Regions from separate parts of the Nocardioides sp. NBC_00163 genome, predicted to be linked through region 2. Evidence: riboswitches for the same ligand, from Rfam matches in the RefSeq annotation. Region 2 holds a riboswitch; the other holds the start of a gene.
The links. Region 2 has a riboswitch for glycine ahead of gcvT (glycine cleavage system aminomethyltransferase GcvT). Riboswitches for the same ligand answer to the same signal wherever they lie in the genome.
Positions count from the first base shown of each region.

Region 1: it holds a riboswitch for glycine, as region 2 does, so the genes downstream of both, gcvP (aminomethyl-transferring glycine dehydrogenase) here and gcvT (glycine cleavage system aminomethyltransferase GcvT) in region 2, are expected to answer to the same signal.

Region 1 covers NZ_CP108155.1:6,030,016-6,038,704, reverse strand. The annotation lists gene OG801_RS28800 (AAA family ATPase) at 1-1,484, shown strand, start outside; gene OG801_RS28795 (hypothetical protein) at 1,641-2,864, shown strand; gene gcvP (aminomethyl-transferring glycine dehydrogenase) at 2,915-5,818, opposite strand; glycine riboswitch at 5,878-5,968, opposite strand; gene OG801_RS28785 (MerR family transcriptional regulator) at 6,051-6,668, opposite strand; gene OG801_RS28780 (bifunctional nuclease family protein) at 6,845-7,312, opposite strand; gene OG801_RS28775 (MerR family transcriptional regulator) at 7,376-8,128, opposite strand; gene OG801_RS28770 (FHA domain-containing protein) at 8,132-8,614, opposite strand.
Region 2 covers NZ_CP108155.1:972,409-981,097, forward strand. The annotation lists gene OG801_RS04700 (L-serine ammonia-lyase) at 1-915, opposite strand, end outside; gene gcvH (glycine cleavage system protein GcvH) at 964-1,335, opposite strand; gene gcvT (glycine cleavage system aminomethyltransferase GcvT) at 1,344-2,447, opposite strand; glycine riboswitch at 2,608-2,703, opposite strand; gene OG801_RS04715 (CobW family GTP-binding protein) at 2,783-3,820, shown strand; gene OG801_RS04720 (hypothetical protein) at 3,791-4,600, opposite strand; gene OG801_RS04725 (Crp/Fnr family transcriptional regulator) at 4,631-5,311, opposite strand; gene OG801_RS04730 (LLM class flavin-dependent oxidoreductase) at 5,474-6,463, shown strand; gene OG801_RS04735 (IclR family transcriptional regulator) at 6,447-7,205, opposite strand; gene OG801_RS04740 (CoA transferase subunit A) at 7,334-8,098, shown strand; gene OG801_RS04745 (3-oxoacid CoA-transferase subunit B) at 8,100-8,689, shown strand, end outside.

The sequences.
Region 1 (8,689 bases), 1.0 Mb from region 2:
TGGACGGCATCGCGGCCGAGCTCGCCGGCGCGCTCGCGGTCGGTGCGGACTGCCCGGTCTGCGGTTCGCACGAGCACCCCCACAAGGCCTCCCCCGCCGACGGCGCCCCCGACGCGGCTGCCGAGAAGGCCGCCCAGGCGACCTACGACAACGCCAGCGCCGAGGAGCACGCCCGCGACCAGCACGTGCGCGACCTCACCACCCGTCTCCAGCTCGCCCAGGAGGCTGCTGGGGAGACCGACGAGGCGGCCGCGTCGATGGGCGAGCGTCTGGCCGGTCTGGAGCGTACTGCTGCCCGTGAGCCGAGGCTGCGCGCCGAGCTCACCGCCGCTGAGGAGACCCGGGCCCGCTCGGCGACGCTCCGTGCCGAGCTGGAGACCCGAGCAGCCGAGCTCGAGACCACTTTGCGTCACCTCACCGAGGAACGCGAGCGTCTGGCGGAGCAGCTGACCGACGTCCGCGGCGACCACCCTGATCTCGACTCCGTGCTCACCGTGTTCGAGCGCGACCACCGCGCGGCGACCACGAGCCTCGAGCGCCTCGAGGCCGCCGCCCGCGCCGCTGAAGCGCTCGCCGGGGCCGAGCGCACGCTCACCGCTACCGCGGTCCGGTCCGGCTTCGACACCCCCGAGAGTGCCCTCGCAGCCGCGCTCCCACCGGAGCGGGTCGCGGCGCTGAACAGCCAGATCAAGGCGTACGCCGACAGCCTGGCTGCCGCCCGAGCGACCCTCGACTCCCCCGGCGCCGCCGAGATCCTGGCCACCGAGGAGCCGGACCTGCCCGCACTCACCACCGCCCACCGCAAGGCCGCCGACGCCGCCGACGCCGCCCGCTCTGCGGCCGACACCGCCGCTACTCGGGCCGCCCGCCTCGACTCCCTGCAGCGCGATCTGACCCGCGCGCTCTCGGCCTGGGCGCCCGTACGCGACGACCTCGAGGTCGCCGCCCGGATCGCCTCCTTCGCCGAGGGGAAGAGCAGCGACAACCAGCTCCAGATGAGTCTGTCGGCCTATGTCGTCGCCTACCGCCTCACCCAGGTCGTCGCCGCCGCCAACGAGAGGCTGGCGAAGATGAGCGACCAGCGCTATGCCCTGGAGCACTCCGCGGCCAAGGGCGCCGGCGACCGCCGCGGCGGCCTGGCGCTGATGGTCCGCGACGACTGGTCCGGCGAGTCGAGGGACCCCGCGACCCTGTCCGGCGGCGAGACCTTCGTGGTCTCCCTCGCCCTCGCGCTGGGCCTGGCCGACGTGATCATGAACGAGGCCGGAGGCCAGATGCTCGACACCCTCTTCGTCGACGAGGGCTTCGGCTCCCTCGACGCCGACACCCTCGATGACGTACTCGACGTACTCGACACCCTCCGCGAGGGCGGCCGCATCATCGGCGTGGTCAGCCACGTGACCGAGATGCGCGAGCGCATCCCCACCCAGCTCGCGGTGGCCAAGGGCCGCGAGGGCTCCACCCTTCAGGTCCTCGGCACCTGACACCGGAAGAACTCGGGTCGCTCGAGGGCATCGCCGAAGAATTAACCTTCGGGTCGACAGGTATTACTTCCGAGCCATTCCCTGGCGTGACGTACGTCACTAGCCTGAGGCGGCTCCGCACCGCGGAAGGCCGTCCCAGACCAACCGGAGGTTTCCGTGCCACGTCTCACCACCCGTGTCGCCAAGGTCGCCGCGACCCTTCTCCTACCCGCGTCCCTGCTCTCGGCAACATCGTTGATGGCCTCGCCCGCACACGCCGACGGCCCCGGTAGCGGCACGCCGTGGATGGTCACCGTCGGTGACAGCTACGTCTCCGGAGAAGCCGGCCGCTGGGCCGGCAACAGCAACTCCGGCGAGTCGCTCATCGACGCGGGCGGCAGTGCGACGTACTTCGACAACGCCACCCACACCGCCGAGACGATCAACCGGTGCCACCGCAGCACTGCCGCTGAGGCGTACATCGGCGGTGGCGTGAGCGGGCTGAATCTGGCCTGCTCGGGCGCGAAGGTCGCCACGACCACGACCCCCGAGGGCTACTTCAAGCCCGGCATCGACTTCTACGCCAGCGGCGGCAACCAGGGCCAGGCCCTCATGCTGCAGAGCTTCGCGGCGACCCACAACGTCAAGGCGGTGACGATCGGCATCGGCGGCAACGACTTCAACTTCGCCGCCATCGTCACCCAGTGCGTCCAGAACTTCCTGACCTCGCCGTCCTGGTACAAGGACTACTGCAAGGACGACTCTGTCGTCACCAACGCGATGGCGGCCGGTAACGTCGCCGCGGTGCGGGCCCGGATCGCCACCGCCTTCCAGAACGTACGCACCGCCATGCGCAACGCGGGCTACGCAGACAACGGGTGGACACTGATCGTCCAGAACGTTCCCTCGCCGCTGGCGACCTCGTCGGGCTACCGCTACAGCGAGTCCGGCTACTCCCGCCAGAACACCGGCGGGTGCGGCTTCTGGAACGCGGACACCGACTACGCGTACACCACGATCCTGCCGACGATCAACAACGCGATCTCGGGTGCGGCGACCGACTCCGGACTGACCAACATCAAGACGCTCAACGTCTCCGGTGCGTTCGCCGGCCGCCGTCTGTGCGAGAACACCGTGGGCCTTCTCGAGGAGAAGGGGCTGTCGAGCTGGCGGGCCTCCGGCGCGGTCGACAAGACCGAGTGGGTCAACCAGATCCGCACCGTCTCCACCACGAGCGGCAACTACTACATCCAGGAGAGTCTGCACCCGAACTACTGGGGCCAGCTCGCTCTGCGCAACTGCCTGCGCCAGGCCTATAACGGTGGCGCGCCGAGGTCCGGCACGTGCACCCACGGCACCGGGCTCAACGCCAACGGAGAGCCCATCATGACCCTCAGCTGACCAAAACCTCGCCGAGTCGGCGCGTCATGACGCGCCGACTCGGCGGGAGGTCACTCGGCGAAGGACTCCACGGGCGGGCAGGAGCAAACCAGGTTGCGGTCGCCGTAGGTGTTGTCGATGCGGGCCACCGGGGGCCAGTACTTGTCGGGGTCGATGCCGCGCGGGAAGACGGCCTCCTCGCGTGAGTAGGCCCGGTCCCAGTCGCCGACGAGGGCGCGGGAGGTGTGCGGGGCACCGCGCAGGACCGAGGTCTCGGCGGTCCACTCACCCGAGGCGACCCGGTCGATCTCGCCCTTGATCGCGATCATCGCGTCGATGAACCGGTCCAGCTCGCCGAGGTCCTCGGACTCGGTGGGCTCGACCATGAGCGTGCCGGCGACCGGGAAGGACATCGTCGGGGCGTGGAAGCCGTAGTCGATGAGCCGCTTGGCGACGTCGTCGACGCTGACACCGGTCTCCTTCGTGATCGGCCGCAGGTCGAGGATGCACTCGTGCGCGACCAGGCCGGTCTCGCCGCGGTAGAGGACCGGGAAGTGCTCGTTGAGGCGCGAGGCCACATAGTTGGCCGACAGCACCGCGGCGGACGTCGCCCGGGTCAGACCCTCGGCGCCCATGAGCCGGACGTACGCCCACGAGATCGGCAGGATGCCGGCCGAGCCGTACGGAGCCGCCGAGATGGCGCCGATGCCCGAGCGCTTCGAGGTGTCCGGGTGCAGGGAGTGCGAGGGCAGGTAGGGCGCCAGGTGGGAGCGGACCGCGACCGGACCGACGCCCGGGCCGCCACCGCCGTGCGGGATGCAGAAGGTCTTGTGCAGGTTGAGGTGGGAGACGTCGCCGCCGAACTCGCCGGGCTTGGCGTAGCCCAGGAGCGCGTTGAAGTTGGCGCCGTCGATGTAGACCTGGCCGCCGGCCTCGTGCACCAGCGAGCAGACCTCGGTGATGCCCTCCTCGTAGACCCCGTGGGTCGAGGGGTAGGTCACCATGATCGCGGCGACGTTCTCGCCGTGGGCGTCGAGCTTCGCCCGCAGGTCGTCGAGGTCGACGGTGCCGTCCTCGGACGACTTCACGACCTCGACCTTCATCCCGGCCATCACGGCCGACGCGGCATTGGTGCCGTGCGCGGAGGAAGGCATCAGGCAGATCTTGCGGTGACCCTGGCCCTGGGCGTCCAGGTAGCCGCGGATCGCCATCAGGCCGGCGAACTCACCCTGCGAGCCGGCGTTGGGCTGGATGGAGACCTCGTCGTAGCCGGTGACCTCGGCCAGCCACCCCTCGAGCTCCCCGACCAGACGCGTGTAGCCGGCGGCGTCCTCGGCGGGCACGAACGGGTGCAGGTCGGCGAAGCCGGGCAGAGAGATCGGCTCCATCTCGGTGGTCGCGTTGAGCTTCATCGTGCACGAGCCGAGCGGGATCATGCCCTTGTCGAGCGCGTAGTCGCGCGCCGCCAGCTTGTGCAGGTAGCGCAGCATCTGGGTCTCGCTGTGGTGCGCGTTGAAGACCTCGTGGGTGAGGTAGTCGGTGGTGCGCAGCAGGCCGTCGGGCAGCGCGCTGGCCGTGGTGCGGTCGATCTCGTCCAGGTCCGCACCCGAGACACCGAAGGCGTTGAGCACGGCCGACAGGGTCGAGCGGGTGGTCGCCTCCGAGGTCGAGATGCCGACGGTGTCGGCGTCCACGAGACGAAGATGTACGCCGAAACGACGCGCCGCGGTGACGACATCGGCCGCCCTGCCGGGGACGGTGACACCCAGCGTGTCGAAGAACGTCTCCGAGACCAGCGGGAGCCCGGCCGACTTGAGCGCGGCGGCCAGGACGGCGGCGTAGCGGTGGGTGCGGGTCGCGATCGTCCGCAGCCCGGCGGGGCCGTGGTAGACGGCGTACATGGAAGCGCCGACGGCCAGCAGCACCTGCGCGGTGCAGATGTTGGAGGTCGCCTTCTCCCGGCGGATGTGCTGCTCGCGGGTCTGAAGAGCGAGACGGTACGCAGGCCGCCCCTCGGCATCGACGGAGACGCCGACGAGACGACCGGGCAGGTGCCGCTCGATCCCCTCGTGGACGGCCATGTAGCCGGCGTGCGGGCCGCCGTAGAAGAGCGGGATGCCGAAGCGCTGCGTCGAGCCGACGACGACGTCGGCGCCGAGGGTGCCGGGCGCCTCCAGGACGGTGAGAGCGAGCAGGTCCGCGGCCACGACGGCCAGCGCACCCCGCTCATGCGCCGCGTCGATGACCGGCTTGAGGTCGGGCACGCGACCGGAGGCGCCGGGGTACTGCACCAGCACGCCGATCGCGTCACCCTCGGGCAGACCCTGCGAGAGGTCGGCCACGACGACCTCGAGGCCCATCGCCTCGGCGCGCACCTTCACGACCTCGATCGACTGCGGCAGGGCGTCGGCGTCGATGACGAACGGAGCCCCGCCGTTTTTCTGGGAGACCTTGCGGTTGGCCCGGTGGACCAGCGCCAGCGCCTCGGCGGCCGCGGTGCCCTCGTCCAGGAGCGAGGAGTTGGCGACCGGGAGGCCGGTCAGGTCGCCGACCATGGTCTGGAAGTTGATGAGCGCCTCGAGGCGGCCCTGGGAGATCTCGGGCTGGTAGGGCGTGTAGGCGGTGTACCAGCTCGGGTCCTCGAGCACGTTGCGACGGATCACCGGCGGTGTCACGGTGGCGTGGTAGCCGAGCCCGATCATCGCCTCGCCGGGCTTGTTGGAGGCGGCGATCTCCCGCGCCAGCGACGCGACCTGCGCCTCGCTCAGCGCGGCCGGCAGGTCCAGCGACTCGACCGAGCGGATCCCGGCCGGGACGGCGGCGTCCATCATCGCTGCTACCGAGTCGTACCCGAGCCGCGCGAGCATGGTCGCCTCGTCGGCGGCCGAGAGTCCGACGTGGCGCTCCACGAACGGGGAGGCGGCGTCGAGCTCGGACAGAGTGGGCGTGTCGGACACAAGGGCTCCTGAGGGCATCTAAGACAACTCGTACGCCCTCCCCCTCTGTCACCGCACCTGCGCCGCTTCAGAGTTGCCTGGTCCGCACAGTCGTGGATGCCTGAGAGTTTCCGGGGAGGAATTGCCCCTTCGGCGCCCCTTCGAGAGGAGCTCTCCCGTGCGGGATGGTCAGCACCACCAGCATAAACGACTCGACCCCGAGCCCCCGCCTCAGCGGGGTCTCGGGGTCGAGTGTTACGTGAGGTTTACTTCACCCGGCGTTGCGCGCCGCGCGGCGGGCGGAGAGCTCGTCAGACATGGGGGCGACCTGCTCGCCGTCGTCGGCCGCACGCTCGCTGGGGAGCTCGGAGAGGGTGCCCTCGATCTCGCGCCACACGCCACCGATGGCGATGCCGAAGACGCCCTGCCCGCCCTGGAGCAGGTCGATGACCTCGTCGTTGCTGGTGCACTCGTAGACCGAGGCGCCGTCGCTCATCAGGGTCACGCGGGTCAGGTCGTCGGTGCCCCGCTCACGCAGGTGCTGCACGGCAGCGCGGATCTGCTGCAGCGAGATGCCTGCGTCGAGGAGTCGCTTGATGACCTTGAGGATCAGGATGTCGCGGAAGGAGTAGAGCCGCTGGGTGCCGGAGCCGGTGGCCCCGCGCACACTCGGCTCGACGAGCCCGGTGCGGGCCCAGTAGTCGAGCTGGCGGTAGCTGATCCCGGCCGCGTTGCAGGCCGTCGGGCCGCGGTAACCGGTGTCGCTGGGCAGGGTCGAGACATCGTCGGTGAAGAGAAGGCCCTGCTCGTCAGCCTGCTCCGCCGCGCGTTGCGCGTCGTCGGCGCCGTGGCCGGGCTTCTGTTCGTGGTCGAACACGATGTCCTCCATCGTCTACTCCGTTGTGCGTAACTCCACTCGGGGAATGAACGGCTGCGGCGGGGGGACCACATCGTTGGAGTTACAACAGAGACAACTACAAGGTAAGCGTCGCAAGGGCCCTGGTCAAAGAACCCCTCCGGCGTGTCGCCGGGCCTAACCCTCAGGTTGAACCTGAGGGTTTCCGGTCAATGGGACTCGAAGTCCTCGGGCGTGATCTCGTCGAGGAACTCCCGGAACTTCTCGATCTCGTCCTCCTGCTCGGCCGGGACAGCGAGCCCCGCCTCGTCGAGGACCTCGTCGGAGACCACGATCTTGGTCCCCGTACGCAGCGCCAGCGCGATCGAGTCCGAGGGCCGCGCGCTCACCTCGACGCCCGAGGCGAAGACCAGGTTGGCGTAGAAGACACGGTCGGTGACCGAGGTGATCTGTACCTCGGTCAACTCGTTGCCGGTCGCCTCCAGCACGTCCTTGAGCAGGTCGTGGGTCAGCGGCCGCGGCGGCACCACGCCCTGCTGGGCGAAAGCGATCGCGGTCGCCTCCACCGCGCCGATCCAGATGGGCAGGTATCGCTCACCCGCAACCTCGCGCAACAGCACGATCGGCTGGTTGGAGGGCATCTCCACTCGGACTCCGAGCACATCGACCTCGCGCATGCATCCACCCTACCCGCCTCCGGGTCGCGACAGCAGCCCGGTTGACCGGCGATATGAACCGAGTCAGCGGTCGCGCAGTCCCGACTTCACCAAGGTGGCGTGCAGACGGACCGCCAGGGAGGCGATCTCGCTGCCGATCTCCTCGGCCCGGCCCTGCGCTCCTGCGTTCCCGGGGCGCCGCAGCGGCGCCACGATCTGCTCGATGAGACCGACCTCGCGGTCGGCGGCGGCCTTCATTCCGCGCAGGTGACGAGGCTCGATGCCGAACTCGGCCAGCTCCTTGGCCGTGCGCGCGATCGCGAGAGCGTCGGTGTCGTAGTGGCCGCTGCGCAGCGGCACCACCAGCGCCATCTTCTCCAGCTCGGTCAGCAGCGCGTCGTCGACCTCGGCCACCTTGAGGAGCTCGCGCCGCGAGATCCGCATGTTGTCCGTACGCCGGAAGGACTCCGCCCCCGGCGCGCCGCTGGGTGTCAGGGCCACCGTCGGGACCGTGGGCACCGTCGCCTCGATCGCCGGCGGCTCGAGGCCCCGGTCGATCGCGTCGAGGTGCTCGCCGATGACCTTGAGCGGCAGGTAGTGGTCGCGCTGCATCCTCAGGACATAGCGCAGCCGCTCGACATCGCGGCGAGAGAACTTGCGGTAGCCCGCGGGCGTACGCTCCGGCTTGATCAGTCCCTTGTCCTCGAGAAATCGGATCTTGGGGATCGTGACCGTGGGAAAGTCCGGACGCAGCTGATCCAGGACCTGCCCGATGTTGAGCCGCTCCCCCGAGTCGCTAGCCGGCCGTTGAGGGTCAGGCATCGCGGCGGCGGCCATCGGCTACGCCCCTTCGTGCCCGGCGTAGAAGACGAGCCGGAACTTCCCGACCTGGACCTCGTCGCCGTCCTTGAGGACGACCTTCTCGATCCGGTCGCGGTTGACGTAGGTGCCGTTGAGGCTGCCGACGTCGGAGACCTCGAAGGTGTCGCCGGTGCGCGCGAACTCCGCGTGGCGACGCGAGACGGTGACGTCGTCGAGGAAGATGTCGCTCTCCGGGTGACGACCCGCGACCACGGTGTCCTGGTCAAGCAGGAAGCGGCTTCCGGCTCCGGGACCACGCTGCACGACCAGCATGCCGTTGCCTGGCGGCAGGGCCTCGACCGTGGCCGCCTCGACGGGGCTGAGCAGCCGGTCGGAGGTGTCGGCGTCAGCCCCGAGCTGAATCGTCGAGGTCTGGTCGGTCCCGGTCAGGCTTACGCCACACTGCGAGCAGAACCGCGCTTCGTCGGGGTTCTGACTGCCGCAGGCGGGGCACACGGACATTTTTGAGCTCCAGGTTCATCGAGGGCCGGACACCTACCCTCAAGTGAACGTTGAGGGATGGTATCCGCAACCTAT
Region 2 (8,689 bases):
GTGCAGGACGGCGGGCACGATGCCGGCCGCGCCGTTGGTGGGAGCGGTGACGACCCGGCCGCCCGAGGCGTTCTCCTCGTTCACCGCCAGGGCGAACAGGTTGACCCAGTCCATGACCCGGAAGGGGTCCTGGGCGCCGGCTCCGGACGCCAGGTCGCGGTAGAGCAGCGGTGCCCGGCGCGGGACCCGCAGACCCCCAGGAAGTACGCCGTCACTGACCGGATCACGGTCGCAGCCGGCCTGCACGCAGTCGGCCATCACCCGCCAGATCTCCAGGAGACCGGCGCGGATCTCGTCGTGCGTACGCCAGGTCAGCTCGTTGGCGCGCATGAGGTCGGAGACCCGGAACCCCTCGCGCTCGCAGGTGCTGAGCAGCTCGGCGCCGGTGGTGAAGGGAAACCGGACGCGTGAGTGATCGGGCACGATCCGCGCGGCGCCGGACGCGTGCTCGTCGACCACGAAGCCGCCGCCGACCGAGTAATAGGTCCGCTCTCGGCTCACCTCCTCTGAGGCGTCGTAGGCGGTGAACACCATGCCGTTGGGGTGGCCCGGCAGGCTCTTGCGCCGATGCATCACCAGGTCGGTTTGGCTGTCGAAGCGGATCGGCCGATGGCCTCCCAGCGACAGCTCGCCACGCTCGCGGATGGCCGCCACCCGCTCTGACGAAGCTCGGGTGTCGACGGTCGCCGGCTCTTCCCCCTCGAGGCCCAGCAGCACCGCGCCCTCCGAGCCGTGCCCGTGTCCGGTCGCGCCGAGCGACCCGAACAGCTCGGCCTTCACCCGGGTGACCGCGTCCAGCTGCCCGTCCGCGACGAGGCCGTCGACGAAGATCTTCGCGGCCCGCATCGGCCCCACGGTGTGGGAGGAGGACGGCCCGATCCCGATCGAGTACAGGTCGAAGGTGCTCAAGGTCATCGCCACGACGGGAGTCGCGACGCCGCTGAGGTCAGCGGTCACGGCGTTTCACTCCTCGATCAGAGCGTCGTAGGCCGCGGCGTCGAGCAGGTCGGGAGCGCCCGAGACACGCATCTCGAAGAGCCAGCCGGCGCCGAACGGGTCGCTGTTGATCAGTGCGGGATCCTCGACGACGGCCGGGTTGATCTCGAGGATCTCGCCGTCGGCGGGCGCGAAGAGGTCGCTGACGGACTTCGTCGACTCCAGCTCGCCGCAGCTCTCTCCCCCGGTGATCTTGCTGCCCACCTCGGGCAGCTCGACGAAGACGATGTCGCCCAGTGCCTCGGTGGCGAAGGCGGTGACGCCGACGCGCGCGACGTCGCCGCGGGTCTCGATCCACTCGTGCTCGGCGGTGTACGACAGGTGGGTCGGGTTGCTCATGGCGGTGCTCATTTCTTGGAGTAGAAGGGAAGGTCGACGATCTCGGCGTCCTCGCGGCTGCCGCGCACATCGACGTGGACCTTGGTGCCGACGGCAGCGAGGTCAGGCCTGACGGACGCCATCGCGATGGGACGTCCGAGAGTCGGCGACGGGGAGCCGCTGGTCACGACGCCGATCTCGTCGCCGGTGGCCGGGTCCACGATGGCGTAGCCGGCCCGGGGAGAGCGGCGCCCGGCGGCCACCAGGCCGACGAGCACGCTGCGCGGGCCCTCCTCGCGGCGTACGGCCAGGGCGGCATCGCCGACGAAGCCGTCGGGCTTGTCGAAGGAGACGACCCGGCCGAGACCGGCCTCGAAGGGCGTCGTGTCGCGGCTCAGCTCGTGACCGTAGAGCGGCATGCCGGCCTCGAGCCGGAGGGTGTCGCGGCAGGCGAGCCCGGCGGGCTGCAGCCCGTGCGGCGTACCTGCCGCGGTGATGGCCTCCCAGACAGCAGCGGCAGACGAGGGCGCGCAGTAGATCTCGAAGCCGTCCTCGCCGGTGTAGCCGGTGCGGGCGAGCAGGACGTCGACCCCGGCGACCGTGCCGGCGTCGATGGCGTAGTACTTCAGGGACGGGACGTCCAGGTCAGTCAGGGCTGCGACGATCGCCGCCGAGGCGGGTCCCTGGACCGCGACCAGCGCCCACTCCGCGGAGGCGTCGCGGACCACGGCGTCGTACCCCTCGGCCCGCTCGGCCAGAGCCGGGGCGACCACGTGGACGTTGCTCGCGTTGGCGACGACGAGGTAGCGCTCCTGCTCGAGCCGGTAGACGACCAGGTCGTCGATGATGCCGCCGTCCTCGGCGCACACCATCGAGTAGCGGGCGCGGCCGAGGCCGATCTTCGACGGCCGACCGACCAGGGCGCGGTCGAGGGCGCGTCCCGCCTCGGGGCCGGTCACCTCGATCTCGCCCATGTGAGAGAGGTCGAAGAGGCCCGCGGTGGTGCGTACGGCATTGTGCTCGGCGGTCTCCGAGCCATAGCGGACCGGCATGCTCCAGCCGGCGAAGTCGGTGAACGAGGCACCGAGCGCCTGGTGGATCTCATGCAGAGGGGTAGGGACGGGTGAGGTCATTGCGCGGGAGGCTCCCTGCTGATGGGTGCCGACAGCCGCGGCACCCGTGGACGGGTGACCTCCCCGCTCTGTCATCGCTACCTGAGAGCTTCACCGCCCCGAAGGGGCGATTTGCACCGTGGGTGCAGGACCCATCGGATCCTGTCTTTCCAGAGGTCGCCTCACCACAGCGGTCAGTGGGCCTGAGAGATTCTGGGGAGGTTTGCTCCTTCGGCGCCTCACCCGGGATGGGCAAGGACTCTCCCGCTGCGGTTCAAGTGGCGGATGTGAAGTTGTGCGGCAAACCTAGGTCTGCCCACCTCGGCCGTCAAGATCTGACGACCTACGATGGCCCGATGCCACCGACCAGCGCCAGCAACCGGGTTCCCGTGGTCATCCTCACCGGCCATCTCGGGTCGGGCAAGACCACGCTGCTCAACCATCTGCTGCGCCAGCCCGGCGCGCGGGTGGGCGTGGTCGTCAACGACTTCGGTGACATCAACGTCGATGCCGGCCTCGTCACCGGGCAGGTCGACGAGCCGGCCTCGATCGCCGGTGGCTGCCTGTGCTGCCTGCCCGACGCCGGCGGCCTCGACGACGCGCTGGAGAAGCTGACCCACCCGCGGCTCGCGCTCGACGTCGTCATCGTCGAGGCCAGCGGGATCGCCGAACCCGGCACGCTGGCCCGGCTGGTCCGGTTCAGCGGCGTCGAGCGGGTACGCCGGGGTGGGCTCATCGAGGTCGTCGACGCCTCGGCGTACTTCGACACTCTCGATGACGGCCGGGGCCCGGCGCCGGTCCGGTTCGCGGCCGCGTCCCTGGTCGTGGTCAACAAGACCGACCTGGTGCCGGCTGATGACCGGGACGAGGTCCTGGCCCGCATCGAGCAGCGCGTGCGGGAGCACAACCCCGAGGTCCATGTGGCGTACGCCGTGGGTGGCCGCATCGACCCCCGGCTGGTCTACGACGCCGCGGTGCCCGAGGACCCGCCCGACGAGCTTCCGATCGCCGCACTGCTGCGCGAGGCGGCCGCCTCGCACGAGGCTCATCAGCACGCCCGGGCGGTCACCGTGACGACGCCAGGCACCATCGAGCCGGCTCGACTGGTCGACCTGCTCGAGGAGCCGCCGGCGACGGCGTACCGGGTCAAGGGGACCGTCGCCGTCGCGACCGGCCAGGGGCCGCGCAGCTACCACGTGAACCTGGTCGGCCGCAGCGCCCATGTCGCCGCAGCCAGAGGGACACAAGACGCGACGAGCGAGCTCGTGGCCATCGGCCTGGATCTCGAGACCGATCCCGTCCAGGAGCGCCTCGCGGACGCCCTCGCCCCGGCCGAACGGCCGAGCACCGAGGGCTTACGCCGGCTACGCCAGCTTGTCCGCGTCAGTCTCTGACACCGAGGTCCATCCTCGGACCCGGTGGACGGTCGCCGTCTTCGGGTGGGATCCGGAGGGCGGCCCGATCTCGAAGAGGTCGATCATCAGGAACAGCGGGTAGGTCGGAGCCTGGGGAAGACGTCGTACGACGAGGCCTTCGCAGCCGATGACGGTCTCCTGCCCGTCCCAGATCGCCGTCCAGGTGTGGGCCCGGGTCGCGTCGAACGGGACGGTGACCTCTGCCATGTCGGTGGTCAGGCGTGGGTCATGGTGCGCCTTGACCCCGGAACGGGCGACCGTGGTCGCGCCGATCGCGTCCGCATCGATCTCGAAGATGCAGATCTCTCCGGAATCCTCACCGGAGAGATGCTCGGTGCCGATCAGCCATGCCGCGAGCATGCAGCCGTCGTCCCGGGTCGCGGCGACGGTCACGTCGACGCGACCGCGAGCGGGTGCGAACAGGAGCCGTTGCGGCGTCTCGGTCCGAACCAGGAGTCCGTCCTCCCGGTGACGGTGTGTTCCGCGTACGGAGCCGACCGGACCGGAGTACGCGCCGGTCTGCAGGTTCGAGACCCTCAGCGGTGCGTCCTCGGCTCGCCAGTCGAGCTGGTCGACCTCGATCCGCAGCTCGAGCGCACCCTGGACGAGCCGGTAGCGAGCCTCGGACCGCTCCGGCGTCGTCCAGTGCGGCAGATAGTGCGGGATCCACCACTGCTCGGACAGTCCGCCGGAGAAGTCCTCGTCGAGATCTGGCCGCCGGGCCGGCGGCAGAGGCAGCTCATCGAGCGGCAAGACCATGCTCGATGGTCCCACCCCGACGAGCAGCGGTCACCCCGCCCGGCGCACGATCCGTTCCATGTCGGTGATGATCACCGAGCGCGACTCCAGCCGTACCCAGCCCTTGGCCGCGAAGTCCGCGAGCGCCTTGTTGACCGTCTCTCGGGCCGCGCCCACGAGCTGCGCGAGCTCCTCCTGGGTCAGGTCGTGGCGTACGTGGACGCCCTCCTCGGTCTGCTCCCCGAACCTCTCGGCGAGGTCGAGCAGGGCCTTCGCCACCCGGCGGGGCGCGTCAGCGAAGACCAGGTCACCGATCACATCGTTGGCCCGGCGCAGGCGACCCGACAGCAGGGCGAGCAGCCCACGGGTCACGCTCGGGCGCCCGTCGAGCAGGCCCAGCAGATCGTCGTGCGACAGCGAGGCGAGCTCGACCTGGTCGGTGACGGCCGTGACGGTGGACGAGCGCCGACCGGGGTCGAAGAGCGACAGCTCGCCGAACACCTGGCCCGGCCCCAGGATCGCCAGCAGGCTGTCCTGTCCGTTGGCCGCGGCACGGCTCAGCTTCACCTTGCCGTCCACGACCGCGTAGAGCCGGTCGGCGGCGTCGCCCTCGTGGAACAACACCTCGCCGCGCCGCAGGCGTGTCTGACCCATCATCGCGAGCATCGCCGTCATCGACTCGTCGTCCAGCTCGCTGAAAAGCGGTGCGTGCCGAAGCACGTCTTGATCCATTACCCAGCCGCTCCTGTCATCCTTTTACCGAAGACAACAGCCTAGCCAGACCGGGGCCTCCGACAGCGGATGTGTGTCCCGCATCGCACCCCTGTCGAGTGCGTTCTTCGCCACACCGGACACGGCGGGAAGCCTCGGAGCCCCTGCGTCGTTGAACCTGCCGTGAAGCTCTCCATGCTGGACCGGTCCCGCACGCGGGTGGGGTACGCCGAGGGCGCTGCGCTGACCCACACGATCGATCGGGCGGTGGCGGCAGAGCGGCTCGGCTACCACCGGTTCTGGGTCGCCGAGCACCACGCGGTGCCAGGGATCGCGTCGGGGTCGCCGCCGGTGCTGATCGGTGCGCTCGGCGCGCACACGTCCACGATCCGGCTCGGGTCGGGCGGGGTGATGCTGCCGCACCACCAGCCGCTGGTCGTCGCCGAGCAGTTCCTCATGCTCGACGCGCTCTATCCCGGCCGCATCGACCTCGGCCTGGGACGTACGTTGGGCTTCACCGCACCCGTACGCCGCGCCCTGCGGCAGGATCTCGACGACCCGGACACGTTCGCCGAGGACATCGAGGAGCTCCGCGGCTACCTCGACCGCACCGCGGCGGTCACCGCCCGCCCGGCCGCCGCCCACCAGATCCCGATGTTCGTGCTGGCGACCGGGAAGGGCGTCGCGCTCGCTTCTCGGCTCGGGCTGCCGGTCGTCGTGGGCGGTCCGGTGCTGGACAGCCCGCGGCTGGACGAGGTCTTGGGGGCGTACCGGAAGGACTTCCGGCCCTCGTCGCGGGCCTCCGAGCCTTCGGTGATGATCTCCGTCGACGTGCTCGTCGCCGACACCGACGCCGAGGCCGCCGAGCTCGCCCTGCCGGAGGCGTGGGCGATGGCCCGGTCGCGGCAGACCGGCGAGTTCGGACCACTCGAGCCGGTCGCAGTGATCCGGGACCAGGCTTGGTCGAACCAGGTGCGCGAACGGGTCGAGGCACACCTGGCGCGTACGACCGCGGGGTCTGCCGAGACCGTCCGCCGTCGTCTCGACCAGCTGGCCGAGGCCACCGGAGCCGACGAGCTCCTCGCCTTCACCTCCACCTACGACCGCGACGCCCAGCTCGCCTCCGACGCCGCGCTCGCCGGGATCCTGACCGGGACTACGAGCCGGAGCTAGTGGTCAGAGTGTGGGCGACCTCCAGGAGGAGGCGGCCGAGCTCGTGCTGACGCGGCGGTCCGAGGCGGGCCTCGATGCCGGTGATGCTGAGCGCTCCGTACGGCTGCCCGTGGGCGTCGAAGACGGCGGCGCCGAGGCCCCAGCTGCCGACCACGATGAGGCCCGGGTTGACCGCGAAACCGCGTTCGCGGGTCGCGGCGACACGTTCGCGCAGGGCGTCGGCAGAGTGCTGGTCGCCGTAGGCGCCGACGAGGTCGGTGCGGGCCAGGTAGGCCTCGCGCCGCGACTCCGGGAGGAAGGCGAGGATCACCAGGCCGGCCGAGGCGACCCCGAGCGGGAACCGGATGCCTTCGTGGAGCACGTGGGAGCGGATCGGGAAGCTGCCGTCCTCGCGCAGTACGCAGACCGTCTCGTCACCGCGCCGGATCGAGAAGAAGGCGCTCTCCCCCGTCTCCCGGGCGATGCGCAGCACGGCCGCCCGGGCTGCTGGGGTGATGTCGTGGCGGGTGGTCGCGGCGGCGCCGAGCAGGAAGCACTCCGGACCGAGGTGCCAGGTGCCGGTGTCGTTGTCGCGCTCGACCAGCCCCTCCTCCTGGAGTGCGCTGAGCAGCCGGTGGGCGGTCGGGCGCGGGATGGCGGCTGTCGTCGCGAGATGGGTGGTCGTCGCGCCCTCCGGCTCGCGCGCGGCGAGCAGCCGCAGCAGGTGCGCGCTGCGGCGGATCACGCTGGGACCGGGTTCCATGGGACGTACGATAGGTGACGTCCACTCAGTGAACGCATCTGCGGCAGCGGGGTCGGTCAACGAAAGATCGAGCGTGAACTCGCGCTCATCTATTGACCGAACGGCCCGCCCACCATTGACTGATCATCATGGACAAGGTCATCTCCTCAGCCGCCGAGGCGGTCGCGGACATCCCGAACGGAGCGACCCTCACGGTCGGCGGTTTCGGGCTGTGCGGCATCCCGTCGGTGCTCATCAATGCTCTGCTCGAAGCCGGTGTGACCGACCTCGAGGTGGTCTCCAACAACGCCGGCGTCGACGACTGGGGCCTGGGCCTGCTACTCGGCGCCGGACGCCTGCGGCGGGTCGTCGCCTCGTACGTCGGTGAGAACAAGGAGTTCGCGCGGCAGTACCTCTCCGGTGACCTCGAGGTCGAGCTGACCCCGCAGGGCACGCTCGCCGAGCGGATGCGCGCCGGCGGCTCCGGCATCGCCGCGTTCTACACCCGCACCGGCGTCGGCACGCAGGTGGCGCAGGGCGGGCTGCCGTGGAAGTACGACGACGCCGGCAACGTCATCAAGACCTCGCCCGAGAAGCCGGTGATGACCTTCGAGACGCCCGACGGCGAGAAGGAGTTCGTCCTGGAGGAGGCCATCGTCGCCGACTTCGGCATCGTCCGCGCCTGGAAGGGCGACCGCCACGGCAACCTCCTCTTCAAGGACTCCGCCCGCAACTTCAACCCGCTGGCCGCGATGGCCGGACAGGTCACGATCGCGGAGGTCGAGGAGCTCGTCGAGCCCGGCGAGATCCCACCGAACGATGTCCACCTCCCCGGGGTCTACGTCCACCGCGTGGTTCCCCTGACCCCCGAACAGGCCGCCGACAAGCGCATCGAGAAGAGGACGGTCCGCTGACATGGCATGGACACGTGAAGAGATGGCCGCCCGCGCCGCCGCGGAGCTCGCCGACGGCGACTACGTCAACCTCGGCATCGGGCTGCCGACGCTGGTGCCCAACTACGTCCCCGACGACGTCGAGCTGGTGCTGCAGAGCGAGAACGGCATCCTCGGCACCGGCGCCTACCCGACCGAGGACGCCGTCGACCCGGACCTGATCAACGCCGGCAAGGAGACGGTCACCGTACGCAAGGGGGCGAGCTTCTTCGACTCCGCCACCAGCTTCGGGATGATCCGTTCCGGCAAGATCGACGCCGCGATCCTCGGCGCCATGCAGGTCTCTGCTTCCGGCGATCTGGCGAACTGGATGATCCCCGGCAAGATGGTCAAGGGCATGGGCGGCGCGATGGACCTCGTCCACGGCGCCAAGAAGGTCGTCGTGCTGATGGAGCACGTCGCCCGCGACGGCTCCTACAAGATCGTCAACGAGTGCTCGCTGCCCTACACCGGCCTCGGCGTCGTACAGCGCATCATCACCGACCTCTGCGTCCTCGACATCACCCCCGAGGGCCTGCGCCTCGTCGAGCTCGCCCCCGGCGTCACGCTCGG